Regions from separate parts of the Actinomadura rubrobrunea NBRC 15275 genome, predicted to be linked through region 2. Evidence: riboswitches for the same ligand, from Rfam matches in the RefSeq annotation. Region 2 holds a riboswitch; the other holds the start of a gene.
What was found. A riboswitch is a leader RNA that binds a small molecule or an ion and turns the genes downstream of it on or off. The one in region 2 is predicted to bind ZMP and ZTP.
Positions count from the first base shown of each region.

Region 1: it holds a riboswitch for ZMP and ZTP, as region 2 does, so the genes downstream of both, AR3_RS03740 (serine hydroxymethyltransferase) here and AR3_RS02160 (bifunctional methylenetetrahydrofolate dehydrogenase/methenyltetrahydrofolate cyclohydrolase) in region 2, are expected to answer to the same signal.

Region 1 covers NZ_BCQU01000007.1:76,419-83,525, forward strand. The annotation lists gene AR3_RS03735 (class I SAM-dependent methyltransferase) at 6-824, shown strand; gene AR3_RS03740 (serine hydroxymethyltransferase) at 791-2,062, opposite strand; ZMP/ZTP riboswitch at 2,123-2,209, opposite strand; gene AR3_RS03745 (class I SAM-dependent methyltransferase) at 2,257-2,895, opposite strand; gene AR3_RS03750 (RNA polymerase-binding protein RbpA) at 3,061-3,438, opposite strand; gene secG (preprotein translocase subunit SecG) at 3,554-3,796, opposite strand; gene tpiA (triose-phosphate isomerase) at 3,977-4,768, opposite strand; gene AR3_RS03765 (phosphoglycerate kinase) at 4,775-5,962, opposite strand; gene gap (type I glyceraldehyde-3-phosphate dehydrogenase) at 6,056-7,060, opposite strand.
Region 2 covers NZ_BCQU01000004.1:60,020-67,126, reverse strand. The annotation lists gene purH (bifunctional phosphoribosylaminoimidazolecarboxamide formyltransferase/IMP cyclohydrolase) at 1-1,238, shown strand, start outside; gene AR3_RS30190 (hypothetical protein) at 1,401-1,646, shown strand; ZMP/ZTP riboswitch at 1,778-1,857, shown strand; gene AR3_RS02160 (bifunctional methylenetetrahydrofolate dehydrogenase/methenyltetrahydrofolate cyclohydrolase) at 1,925-2,779, shown strand; gene AR3_RS02155 (FHA domain-containing protein) at 2,964-3,689, opposite strand; gene AR3_RS29235 (DUF3017 domain-containing protein) at 4,002-4,469, shown strand; gene AR3_RS02145 (NADP-dependent isocitrate dehydrogenase) at 4,599-5,816, shown strand; gene AR3_RS02140 (malate dehydrogenase) at 6,138-7,107, shown strand, end outside.

The sequences.
Region 1 (7,107 bases), on a different contig from region 2:
GCCGGGTGACCGGCATCTACGACGATCCGCGGGCCTACGAGCTGGCGTGCGCGTTCCGGGACGTGCCCGCCGAGGTGGACGCGCTGCTGGCGTGGTGCGCGCGGCACCGCGACGGCGGCGCCGCCGTCCGCACCGTGCTGGAGCTGGCCGCCGGGCCCGCAGAGCACGCCCGCGAGTTCGCCCGCCGCGGCGTCGAGGCCACGGCCCTGGACATCAACCCGGCGATGTGCGCGTACGCCGAGCGGGCCGCCAAGGACGCCGGCGTCGACCTGCGGGTGGTCCGGGACGACATGACCGCCTTCGCCCTGGACCGCCGGTTCGACCTGGTGGTGACGATGCTGGACTCCACGTCCCACCTCATGACGCTGGACGCGTTCACCGCCCACCTGGACCGGGTCGCCGAGCACCTGGCCGGCGACGGCGTGTACATCGTGGAGATGTCGCATCCGCGCGACCGGCTGTCCGACGAGCCGAGCGTCAGCACCGGGTGGACGGTGGAACGCGACGGCGTGCACGTCACGGTACGGTGGGGCGAGCCGACCGACCGGCTCGACCCCGTCACCCAGATCTCCGAAGACCACGTCACGGTCACCGTCGCCGAGGGCGGGACGACCCGGGTGATCCGCGACGTGGTGCCGTACCGGTTCTGGTCGGCGACCGAGGTGGAGGCGGCCGTCCGCCTGTCGGGCGCACTGGAGATCGCGGCCCGCTACGGCGACTTCGGCGACGTGCCCGTCACCGCCCCGGACGCGTGGCGGATGATCCTGGTGCTGCGCCGCGCGGGCTCCGGTCAGGGAGCGGGCGCCCAGCCGGGCATCGGGTAGCCGGCCATCAGCTCGCGCACCTCGCCGGCGACGCGGGCGAGCACCGCCTCGTCCTCCTTCGCCGTCGCCTGGACGACCTCGTCGATCCACGCGGCGATCTGCGGCATCGCCTCCTCGGTGAGCCCGCGCGTGGTGATCGCGGCGGTGCCCAGCCGCAGCCCGGACGGGTCGAACGGCGTGCGCGGGTCGAACGGCACGGTGTTGTAGTTCAGCTCGATGCCCGCCCGGTCGAGGGCCTGCGCCGCGGGCTTGCCGGGCACGCCCTTGCCGGTCAGGTCGATGAGGATCAGGTGGTTGTCGGTGCCGCCGGAGACCAGGTCGAACCCGCGTTCGGCCAGCGCGGCGGCCAGGGCCTTGGCGTTCGCGACGACGCGGCGGGCGTACTCGGCGAACTCCGGCCGCGCGGCCTCCCCCAGCGCCACCGCGATGGCGGCGGTGGTGTGGTTGTGCGGGCCGCCCTGCAGGCCGGGGAAGACGGCCTTGTCGACGGCCTTGGCGTGCTCCGCCGTCGACATGATCATGGCGCCGCGCGGCCCCCGCAGCGTCTTGTGCGTGGTGGTGGTGATCACGTCGGCGCAGCCGACCGGCGAGGGGTGGGCGCCGCCCGCGATCAGCCCGGCGATGTGCGCGATGTCGGCGGCCAGCACCGCGCCGACCTCCCGGGCGATCTCGGCGAACGCGGGGAAGTCGATGGTGCGCGGGACGGCCGTGCCGCCGCACCAGATCAGCTTGGGCCGCTCCGCGCGGGCCAGGTCGCGGACCTGGTCCATGTCGATGCGGCCGGTGTCCTCGCGCACCCCGTACCGGACGGGCCGGAACCACCTGCCGGTCGCCGACACCGACCAGCCGTGCGTCAGGTGGCCGCCCATCGGCAGCGACATGCCCATGACGGTGTCGCCGGGCTCCAGGAACGCCAGGTAGACTGCCAGGTTGGCGGGCGAGCCCGAGTACGACTGCACGTTGGCGTGCTCGACGCCGAAGACCTGCTTGGCCCGGTCGACGGCCAGCAGCTCGATCGGGTCGATGTTCTGCTGGCCCTCGTAGTAGCGGCGGCCCGCGTAGCCCTCGGAGTACTTGTTGGTCAGGACGCTGCCCGTGGCCTCCAGGACGGCGGGCGACACGTAGTTCTCCGAGGCGATCAGGCGCAGCTTCTCGAACTGGCGCCGCGCCTCGGCCTCGACCAGGCCGGCGATGTCGGGATCCTGCGCCCGCAGACGGGCGATGGCCGGTTCGTGCATGACGACCTCCGCGCTGCTCTCGCCGGAGGCCCCGGTACGGTCGCCCCCGGCCGACGGGGGCCCGTACACCCAGGCGCGCGGTGTGCGGACTGCGTTCGCTCCCCGGTGGTCGATTCCACCTTGACTGCGCCAGTCGCGTGCACCGCATTGTAGTCGGCGCCGCCCGCCGTCCGCGGACGGAGATCACGGGCCGGTCATGCCGGGCCGGGTCGTTCCAGGGGCAGCGCGGTGCCGATGACACGGGGGGCCACCACCGACACCCGCGCCCCGGGCGGGAACACCAGCCGGCGGCAGCGTTCGATCCGGTATCCGGCGCGTTCCAGCTCCCCGACGGTGTCGCGGTCGACGCGGCAGCCGCCCATCAGCCGCGCCCACAGCGGGGCGAGCAGGTCCTGGCGGCGTCCGAAGCCGCCGTCGGCGCGGACGTGCTCGTAGAAGCGCAGCCGCCCGCCCGGCCGCAGCACGCGGCGGAACTCCTCCAGCGCCGCCCGCGGGTCGCGCACCGAGCACAGCACCCCGGACACCACCACCGCGTCGGCGCAGGAGTCGTCGAGCGGGATCCGCTCGGCGGTCCCGTCGACCACCCGGATGCCGACCGGCGCGGTCCGCGCCGCCGCGGCCGCCTTGCCCCGCAGGTACGGCTGCGGCTCGACGGCGACCACCTCGGCCACGTCCGGCGGATAGTGCGGGAAGTTCAGCCCGTTGCCCGCTCCCACCTCCACGACCCGGCCGGACAGCCCGGCCAGCAGCTCGCGGCGCAGATCGGCGTTGCCGCGCTGCTCGCCCCGGGCCGCGACCAGATCGAAGAACCGGGCGAAGATCGCATTGCTCATGGACCGATCGTCGCGCATGCGCCGCCCCGGCGGAACCTCTCCGGCCGCCTCTCCGAACACGGGACCCGGCCGGCGCGCACGGCCCCGCGGGCATGCGAACGGCCCGGCGCCCCGTGGGCGGGACCCGGGCCGTGGGACGATCTCGGGGGCGCGGACCGCGCGCGGTCAGCTGTTGCGTCCCGCGGACTGCATGGCGGCCTTGACGGCGGCCCGCCGCTCGCGGAGCTTGGCGAGGGCCTCCTCCAGGATCGCCTGACCGTCGGCGTCGCTGCGCCGCTCCTTCACGTACGCAAGGTGCGTCTTGTACGGCTCGGTCTTCGGCGGGGCCGGGGGGTTGTCGGGGTCCTGCCCGGCGGGGAACCCGCAGCGGGGGCAGTCCCACGTTTCGGGAATGGCGACGTCCGTCGCGAAGCTCGGGCGCACCTCGTGCCGGTTGGCGCAGTAGAAGGTGACCCAGACGCGGGGAGCCGCCTCCCCGCGCTCGGCCTCTCCCATGGGGCCGGCGCCCACCCGGCTGCCCCGAATCGCGTTGCCACTAGCCACGGACCAACTCCTCGCTTGATCTGCCGCTCGCTTGTCTACCGCCGCGTGCCGCGCCCTCCTCGGGGCGGGCGCGGCACGGTGGCGCGACGGCCGGTGTCCTCGGGTCGGGGTCCGCTCAGCCGACGCCCTTGCTCTTGAACAGCAGCCCGAGCACGACGATCGAGGCGACCCAGACCAGCCCGACGCCGATCGTCAGCCGGTCGAGGTTGCGCTCGACCACCGACGATCCGCCCAGTGACGAGCTGATACCGCCGCCGAACATGTCGGAGAGGCCCCCGCCCTTGCCCTTGTGCATCAGGACGAGGATCACCATCAGCACGCTGGTGATGGCGAGCACGATCGACGTTGCGATGATCACGTTTCAGCGCCTTCTCTGGCCGCCCCGGGTGCGGGGCGCGTTCTCGAACACTTGCACGGACAGGACATGGTACGAGCCGAGCGGTTTACCCGTCACGTACGAAGGGTACGACGAACTACCGGCTGGTACGACGAGAATCCGCATGTCGTTGCCGAATCGATGGTGAATCGAGGCGGATTCTCAGGCGGGCAGGTCGCGGTACCGGCAGATCTTGACGAACTCGCCGGGGTCCAGGCTGGCACCGCCGACCAGTGCGCCGTCCACGTCCGGCTGCTTCATGATCCCGGCCACGTTGCCGCTCTTCACCGACCCGCCGTACAGCACGCGCGCCTGGGCGGCCACGTCGCCGTCGTACAGCTCGGCCAGCCGGGTGCGGATCGCGCCGCACACCTCCTGCGCGTCCTGCGGGGTGGCGACCTCGCCGGTCCCGATGGCCCACACCGGCTCGTAGGCGATGACGGCGGTCCGGGCCTGCTCGGCGGGGATCTTCTCCAGCGCGCCGTCCACCTGGGCGAGGGTGTGCGCCACGTGCTCGCCCGCCTTGCGCACGTCCAGGCCCTCCCCGACGCAGATGATCGGGACGATCTGGTTGGCGAAGGCGGCCTTGACCTTGGCGTTCACCAGCGCGTCGTCCTCGTGGTGGTACTGGCGGCGCTCGGAGTGCCCGACGACGACGTACGAGCAGCCGAGCTTGGCCAGCATCGAGCCGGAGATCTCGCCGGTGTAGGCGCCGGAGGCGTGCGGCGAGACGTCCTGCGCGCCGTAGCGGATCGCCAGCTTGTCGGCCTCGACGCAGGTCTGCACCGAGCGGATCGCGGTGAACGGCGGCAGCACCACCACCTCGACGGCCTCGTAGTCGGGCTCCTTGAGGGTGAACGCCAGCTGCTGCACCAGCTTGATGGCCTCGAGGTGCGAGTTGTTCATCTTCCAGTTGCCGGCCATCAGCGGCTTGCGGGCAGGGTTCGCGGCCATCGGTCGTCAGTCCTCCAGAGCCTTCAGGCCGGGCAGCGTCTTGCCTTCGAGGTACTCCAGGCTGGCGCCGCCGCCGGTCGAGATGTGCGAGAACGCGCCCTCGTCGAAGCCGAGGCGCCGCACCGCCGCGGCCGAGTCGCCGCCGCCGACGACGGTGAACGCGCCGGAGTCGATGAGCCCCTGGGCGACGGCGCGGGTGCCGTGCGAGTACGGCTCCATCTCGAACACGCCCATCGGGCCGTTCCAGAACACCGTGGCGGCGCCCGCCAGCTTGGCGGCGAACAGCTTGCCGGACTCCGGGCCGATGTCCAGCCCGAGCCGGTCGGCCGGGATGGCGTCGACGGGCACCGCCGAGTGCTCGGCGTCGGCGGCGAACGCGGCGGCGGCCACCACGTCCACCGGCAGCACGATCTCCACGCCGGACTCCTCGGCCCGCCGCAGGTAGCCGCGGACGGTGTCGAGCTGGTCGCGTTCGAGCAGGCTCTTGCCGACCTCGTGGCCCTGGGCGGCCAGGAAGGTGAACACCATGCCGCCGCCGACGAGGATCCGGTCGGCCTTGCCGAGCAGGTTGTCGATGACGCCGAGCTTGTCGGAGACCTTGGAGCCGCCGAGCACGACCGCGTACGGGCGGGCCACGTCCTCGGTGAGGCGCTTGAGCACGTCCACCTCGGCGGCGATCAGCCCGCCGGCGGCGTGCGGCAGCCGCTGCGGCACGTCGTAGACGCTGGCGTGCTTGCGGTGCACGGCGCCGAACCCGTCGCCCACGTACAGCTCGGCGAGGGCGGCCAGGCGGTCGGCGAACGCGCCGCGCTCGGCGTCGTCCTTGCTGGTCTCGCCGGGCTCGAAGCGCAGGTTCTCCAGCAGCGCCACCTCGCCGTCGGCCAGGCCCTCGACGGTGGCGCGGGCCGAGTCGCCGACGACGTCGGAGGCGAACCGCACGTCCGCGCCGAGCAGCTCGCCGAGCCGCGCGGCCACGGGGGCCAGCGAGAACTCCGGCTTCACCTGGCCCTTGGGGCGGCCCAGGTGGGCGCAGACGACGACCCGGGCGCCCCGGTCGCGCAGCGCCTTGATCGTCGGCACGCTGGCGCGGATCCGCCCGTCGTCGGTGATCTTTCCGTTCTCCAGCGGGACGTTCAGGTCCGAGCGGACCAGCACCCGCCGCCCCGCGACATCGAGATCGTCAATGGTGCGCATCGCAGTGGATGTCCCTTTCACAGGCGCCCGCCGCGCGGCCCGCGCCCCGCGGAGGGGCCGGACGCGCGGCGGGCGGCGTGGCCGTCGGGCGGGTCAGAGCTGGGCGCCGACCAGCTTGACCAGGTCGACCAGCCGGTTGGAGTAGCCCCACTCGTTGTCGTACCAGCCGACGACCTTCACCTGGTCGTCGATCACCTTGGTGAGCCCGGCGTCCAGGATGCAGGACGCGGGGTCGGTGACGATGTCGGCCGACACGATCGGGTCCTCGGTGTAGCTGAGCACGCCGCGCAGCGGGCCCTCGGCGGCGGCCTTGAGCGCCGCGTTGACCTCCTCCACCGTGGCGGAGCGGGCCAGCGTGACCGTCAGGTCGGTGGCCGAGCCGGTCGGGATCGGCACGCGCAGCGCGTAGCCGTCCAGCTTGCCCTTCAGCTCGGGCAGCACCAGGCCGATGGCCTTGGCGGCGCCGGTGGAGGTCGGGACGATGTTCAGCGCGGCGGCGCGGGCCCGGCGCAGGTCCTTGTGCGGGCCGTCCTGCAGGTTCTGGTCCTGCGTGTAGGCGTGGACGGTGGTCATCAGGCCGCGCTCGATCCCGAAGGTGTCGTGCAGCACCTTGGCCATCGGCGCCAGGCAGTTGGTGGTGCAGGACGCGTTGGAGATGATGGTGTGCTTGGCCGGGTCGTAGGCGTCGTGGTTGACGCCCATGACGATGGTGACGTCCTCGTTCTTGGCCGGAGCGGAGATGATCACCTTCTTGGCGCCGTTGTCGGCGTGCACCTTGGCCTTGGTGGCGTCGGTGAACAGCCCGGTGGACTCGATCACCACGTCGGCACCGAGGTCGCCCCACTTGAGGTTGTTCGGGTCGCGCTCGGCGAACGCCTTGATGGTGCGGCCGCCCACGACGATCTCGTCCGCGGTGGCCTTCACCTCCTCGCCGAGCCGGCCGAGGATGCTGTCGTACTTCAGCAGGTGGGCGAGGGTGGCGTTGTCGGTCAGGTCGTTCACCGCCACGACCTCGACGTCGGCCCCGCTGGCCAGTACGGCGCGGAAGAAGTTGCGGCCGATCCGGCCGAACCCGTTGATGCCTACTCGGATGGTCACGGAACCGCTCTCCTCGTACCTCGTGGACGCGCCCGGGCATCGGGTCC
Region 2 (7,107 bases):
CGGTCGCCTCGGGCGCCCAGCCGGACGAGTGCGTCGAGCAGATCGACATCGGCGGCCCCACGATGGTGCGCGCCGCCGCCAAGAACCACGCCAGCGTCGCCGTCGTCGTCGACCCGTCGGCGTACGGCGAGGTGCTGGCGGCCGTGGCCGCGGGCGGCTTCACGCTGGAGGAGCGGCGCCGCCTGGCCGCGCGGGCGTTCGCGCACACCGCCGCCTACGACGTGGCGGTCGCCTCGTGGTTCGCCGGCCCGTACGCGGCCGGCGGCGACGCCGAGCGGCCGGACTGGCCGGAGTTCGTCGGCGCCGCGTGGGAGCGCAAGGCCGTCCTGCGGTACGGGGAGAACCCGCACCAGCGCGCCGCGCTCTACACGGCCGCCGGGTCGTCCGCGCGGGGCGGCGGGCTGGCGGGCGCCGAGCAGCTGCACGGCAAGGAGATGTCGTACAACAACTACGTCGACGCCGACGCCGCCCGCCGGGCCGCCTACGACTTCGCCGAGCCCGCCGTGGCGATCATCAAGCACGCCAACCCGTGCGGCATCGCGGTCGGCGCGGACGTGGCCGAGGCGCACCGCAAGGCGCACGCCTGCGACCCGGTGTCGGCGTACGGCGGGGTGATCGCCGTCAACCGCCCGGTGACCGCCGCCATGGCCGAGCAGGTCGCCGACGTGTTCACCGAGGTGATCGTGGCGCCGGACTTCGACGACGACGCCCTGGAGATCCTCACCCGCAAGAAGAACATCCGGCTGCTGCGCTGCCCCGAGGGCCCGGCGGAGGCGACCGAGTACCGGCGCATCGACGGCGGGGTCCTGCTGCAGAGCGTCGACAAGGTGGACGCCCCCGGCGACGACCCGGCGAACTGGGAGCTGAAGGCCGGTTCGCCCGCCGACGAGGCCACGCTGCGCGACCTGGCGTTCGCGTGGAAGGCGTGCCGCTCGGTCAAGTCCAACGCGATCCTGCTCGCCGCCGACGGCGCCACCGTCGGGGTGGGCATGGGCCAGGTCAACCGGGTCGACTCGGCCCGGCTGGCGGTGTCGCGGGCCGGCGATCGGGCCGCCTCGGCGGTCGGCGCGTCCGACGCCTACTTCCCCTTCCCCGACGGGCTGCAGGTGCTGGCCGAGGCGGGGGTGCGGGCGATCGTCGAGCCGGGCGGGTCGATCCGCGACGAGGAAGTGATCTCCGCCGCCAAGGACGCGGGCGTCACCCTCTACTTCACCGGCGTCCGCCACTTCTTCCACTGACGCGCACCCCTTTCTCCGGGACCTGCGTTTCACGGACGCGGCGCCGACGCGCCTTCCGGCGCCCCGGTGCGCGGCACCGGGGCGCCGGCGTCCGTCTCCACGGCCGCGCCGTCTGGCCAGGGCATTCGTGCGGGGTTGGTAGCCTCGCCGTCGGTCGCGCCCGTGGACCGCGCCGTCCGCGACGTCCGGCGCGCCCGTCCCCCGACCGCTGGTCCCCTGGAGGCGTCGATGGACTTCCTGGTGTCCCTGCTGGCGGGGATGATCGTGCAGACGACGTCCCTGTTCCTGGAGGCGCGGCAGCTGATCGGCCTGGCCGCGGCGACGCTGGCCGCCGTGCTGGCGGCCCAGCTCGGCTGGCACGGCACCGACCGCCTGATCGCCTGGCGCGGCGACGCCGACGAGGAGTGAGCGCCGCCCGTCCGCGCCGAACAGCGAACCGCCCCTCTCTCTCCGCGGCCCTTCCTGCCTGCCGCTTTCCGCGGCGCCGCCCGCGCCGCCCAGCGGCCTGCCGCCGCCGCGCGCGGCGCTAGCATGGCGGGGACGCGACTGGCGCGGTCAAGGTGGAGCGAACCACCGGGGAGCGAAGGACATCCGGACACCGCGCGCCTGGGTGTACCGGGACGGCAGCCGGGGAACCCGGGATGGGCCCGTCCACAGGACCCCGGCCTGACAGCGCGGAGGTGCGCATGACTGCACGGATCCTGGACGGCAAGGCGACGGCCGCGGAGATCAGGGCCGATCTGGCCAAGCGGGTGGAGGCGCTGCGCGAACGCGGAGTCCGCGTCGGGCTGGGCACCGTGCTGGTCGGCGACGACCCCGGCAGCAGCGCCTACGTGAACATGAAGCACCGCGACTGCGCCGAGGTGGGCATCGAGAGCATCCGCCGCGACCTGCCCGCCGACGCCTCCCAGGAGGACGTGGAGCGCGCCGTCGCGGAACTCAACGCCGACCCCGCCTGCACCGGGTACATCGTCCAGCTGCCGCTGCCCAAGGGCCTGGACGAGCACCGCGTCCTGGAGCTGATCGACCCGGCCAAGGACGCCGACGGGCTGCACCCGGTCAACCTCGGCCGGCTCGTGCTCATGCAGCCTGGCCCGCTGCCGTGCACCCCCAAGGGCATCGTGGAGCTGCTGCGCCGCTACGACGTGCCGCTGCGCGGCGCCGAGGTCGTCGTGGTCGGCCGCGGCATCACCGTCGGGCGCTCGCTCGGCCTGCTGCTCACCCGCCGCACCGAGAACGCCACCGTGACGTCCTGCCACACCGCCACCCGCGACCTGGCCGCGCACACCCGCCGGGCCGACATCGTGGTGGCGGCCGCCGGCGTCCCCGGCCTGATCACCGCCGACATGGTCAAGCCCGGCGCCGCCGTGCTGGACGTCGGCGTGTCCCGGGTGGACGGCAAGCTCACCGGCGACGTCGCCCCGGAGGTGCGGGAGGTCGCGGGCTGGCTCGCCCCCAACCCCGGCGGCGTCGGCCCCATGACGCGCGCCATGCTGCTCGCCAACGTCGTCGAGGCCGCCGAAGCCGCGGCCGGCGCCTGACCTCGGCGCCGGACGGCCGTCACACGCCCGTGACGGCGCCGGAAACGGCGGCCAAGGCTTCGGGAAGGGGTTCGCCCGTACGAGGCCGTGGCCGACGGCGCACGGCCCCGTACGGGCCCACCTCGCGCGCCGCTCCCCTGCATGCGCTGCCCACGGGGAGCGGCCGCACGCTCACCGCGTCAGATCAGCTCGCCCTGCGGCCCGCGGTGCCCGCCGGCGGGCGGCCGGGCGCGCCGAGGCGTCCCGGCGGATGGGGGGCGTGCCCGGCGCGGCGGACCTCCGCCGTCCGGGCGTCCATCGGCGTCCGGTTCTGCTGCTGCGGCACGTGCACCGGCGGCAGCGGGCGGACGAGCCCCATCGCGATGACCTCGTTGGCGAGGCGGGTGCGCCGGTTGGCGCCCTCGGGAATCCGGAACTTCTGGTAGAGCCGCAGCAGGTGCTGCTTCACCGCCGCCTCGGTGACGACCAGGTCGGCGGCGATCTCGCGGGCGGTGGCGGGCGCGACGAACGCCTCGTCCGACAGGGCGGGCCGGCACAGCGAGGTCAGCACGTCGACCTCCCGGCGGGTGAGCTCGGGGGCGACGGCGCGCCGCAGCTCGACGGCCGGGTCGACGTCCTCGCGGGGGATGCCCCCCATCCGGCAGCGCGCCGTGCCGAAGCTCACGACGTCGCCGTCCTCCAGTACGCGGCGGGCGATCGGGCGGCCGTTGACCCGGGTCCCGTTGCGGGACAGGCCCATGTCGACGACGTAGACGTACGGGCCGCGCCGAACGATCTCTGCGTGCAATCGGGACACACTCGGGTCGTCGAGGCGGATGTCGACTCCGCGCCCGCGCCCGACCGTCGTGACGTCGGGGCGCAGCGGCATGACCAGGCCGCTGTCCTCGATCCGCATGAACGGCCCCTCCACGGCAGTCCTCCCAGCTAGTTAGCGACCCCTGTCTGCCGGGTTACCCGGAGCGGGTAGCGCCACACCCTCCTACTGGTGAGTAGGACCTACGCCACAAGACTCGCGGCGCCCCACAGCGGTCAAGAAACCCCAGGTGTCACGGCCGCGCGACCGTCAATTTTCAACCTGCGAGCGGCAAAGCGGCGGAAAATGCCGTCGCAGACGGCCCTCTGCGCGAAAGGCGTTCGCGGGGCCGGACGCACCCCCCGGACGAAAATTCCAGCCGCTACGGTTGGGGGAACCAGACCTTTCGGTGAGGCCGGAGAGGGAGAAATGAGCGCGGAGCTGAGCCGGCGGCGCCGGCGGGCCCCCGGGGCGACGGGCGCGCGGGGCAACCGGCTGAGCAGGCTGCCGTACCTGCTGGTGCTGTGCGGCGTGGCCGGCGGGCTGGTGCTGTGCTCGATGGCCTACTTCCGCAAGGGCTCGATGCTGATCGCCGCCGCCCTGCTGTTCGGCGCGCTGGCCCGGGCGCTGCTGCCGGAGTCCCAGCTCGGGCTGCTGGCGGTGCGCAGCCGCTCGCTGGACTGCTGGACGCTGGTCGTCCTCGGCGAGCTGACCGCCTTCGCGGCGCTGAGCATCCCCCCGATGAACAAGGCGGGCCTGGCCGTGGCCGCCGCGTTCGGGGTGCTCGTCGGGCTGGCCGGGCTGGTGCGCGTCGTGCGGTACCTGTTCGTCGAGCGGCGCGGCGCCCACCGGCGCGGCGCGGACGACTCCGGCGGCGTCCCCGTTCATCCCATGTGATGCTTCATCCCATGTGATGCGGTTTGTGGGACAAGGGGGAGGTCTAGACCGGTACGGGCGGTCCGATAGCCTAGCCAGTTGAGCCTTACAAGGACTGCCGGCCGGTGTAGGAAGAGGGACAGCAACAGCATGCCCAAGATCAAAGTAGCGGGCCCGGTCGTCGAACTCGACGGCGACGAGATGACCAGGATCATCTGGCGCTTCATCAAGGACCAGCTGATCCTGCCCTACCTGGACGTGGACCTGAAGTACTACGACCTGGGGATCGAGAACCGGGACGCCACCGACGACCAGGTCACGGTCGACGCCGCCAACGCGATCAAGAAGTACGGCGTCGGCGTCAAGTGCGCCACGATCACTCCCGACGAGGCCCGCGTCGAGGAGTTCGGCCTGAAGAAGATGTGGCGCTCGCCCAACGGGACCATCCGCAACATCCTGGGCGGCGTGGTCTTCCGCGAGCCGATCGTGGTGTCCAACATTCCTCGCCTGGTGCCCGGCTGGACCAAGCCCATCGTCATCGGCCGTCACGCCCACGGCGACCAGTACCGCGCCTCCGACTTCGTCGTCCCCGGCCCCGGCACGGTGACGATCTCCTACGTCCCCGAGGACGGCGGCGAGCCCATCGAGATGGAGGTCGCCAAGTTCACCGGCGCCGGCGTCGCCATGGGCATGTACAACTTCGACGACTCGATCCGGGACTTCGCCCGCGCCACCATGCGCTACGCGCTGGACCGCGGCTACCCGCTGTACATGTCCACCAAGAACACGATCCTCAAGGCCTACGACGGCCGGTTCAAGGACCTGTTCGAGGAGATCTACGAGACCGAGTTCAAGGCCGAGTTCGAGGCCAAGGGCCTGACCTACGAGCACCGGCTGATCGACGACATGGTCGCCCAGGCGCTCAAGTGGGAGGGCGGCTTCGTCTGGGCCTGCAAGAACTACGACGGCGACGTCCAGTCCGACGTGGTGGCGCAGGGCTTCGGCTCCCTCGGCCTGATGACCTCGGTGCTGATGACCCCCGACGGCCGCACCGTCGAGGCCGAGGCCGCGCACGGCACCGTCACCCGCCACTACCGGCAGCACCAGCAGGGCAAGCCGACCTCGACCAACCCGATCGCGTCCATCTTCGCCTGGACGCGGGGCCTGGCCCACCGCGGCAAGCTGGACAACACCCCCGAGGTCATCGACTTCGCCCAGACGCTGGAGCGGGTCTGCATCGAGACCGTCGAGAACGGCCAGATGACCAAGGACCTGGCCCTGCTCGTCGGCGGCGACACCAAGTGGCTGACGACGCAGGAGTTCCTCGAGGCCCTCGACACCAACCTGCAGAAGAAGCTCGCCCAGTGAGGTGACCGCAGGGCGTAGAGCACTGGCATAGGGCATGGGAAGGCCGTCCCGGGCAACCCGGGGCGGCCTTCCTGCATGACGCGGACCTGTATCACGCGGACGCGCTATGGGGGAGGGGGCCGCGCCGCCGGTGTGTGGGGACGGCGTGGACGGGTATGCGGGGTCGGTACCTGGCGGAGGTCGCGGAAGCCGCGCGCGGTAGCCTGACGGGCGGTATCTCGACAACGAGACAAACGGTGCGGCGGCCCGCCTCCGGGGCGCCGCGGCGGCGAACCACCGGAGGCCGACGGGCCCCGTCAGGTCACAGCAGGAGATGAGCGCATGACTCGCACCCCAGTCAACGTCACCGTCACCGGCGCCGCGGGCCAGATCGGTTACGCGCTGCTGTTCCGGATCGCGTCGGGGCAGCTGCTCGGCGCGGACGTCCCGGTACGCCTGAAGCTCCTGGAGATCCCGCAGGCGGTCAAGGCCGCCGAGGGCACCGCCATGGAGCTGGAGGACGCCGCCTTCCCGCTGCTGACCGGGATCGACATCTACGACGACCCGAACGCCGCGTTCGACGGGGCCAACGTCGCGCTGCTGGTCGGCGCGCGGCCGCGCACCAAGGGCATGGAGCGCGGCGACCTGCTGGAGGCCAACGGCGGCATCTTCAAGCCGCAGGGCCAGGCCATCAACGCCCACGCCGCCGACGACGTCAAGGTGCTCGTGGTCGGCAACCCGGCCAACACCAACGCGCTGATCGCCCAGCGGAACGCCCCGGACGTGCCCGCCGAGCGGTTCACCGCCATGACCCGCCTCGACCACAACCGCGCGCTGGCCCAGCTGGCCAAGAAGGCGGGCGTCTCCGTCGCCGACATCAAGAAGATGACGATCTGGGGCAACCACTCGGCCACCCAGTACCCGGACATCTTCCACGCCGAGATCGCCGGCAAGAACGCGTTCGAGACCGTCAACGACCGCGCGTGGGTGGAGAACGACTTCATCCCGACGGTCGCCAAGCGCGGCGCGGCGATCATCGAGGCGCGGGGGGCGTCCAGCGCCGCGTCCGCGGCGAGCGCGGCCATCGACCACGTCTACACCTGGGTGAACGGCACGCCGGAGGGCGACTGGACGTCCATGGCCGTGCCGTCGGACGGCTCCTACGGGGTGCCCGAGGGGCTCATCTCGTCGTTCCCGGTGACCTGCAAGGACGGCCGCTGGGAGATCGTCCAGGGCCTGGAGATCGACGACTTCTCCCGGGCCCGCATCGACGCCTCGGTCAAGGAGCTGGCGGACGAGCGGGACGCCGTGC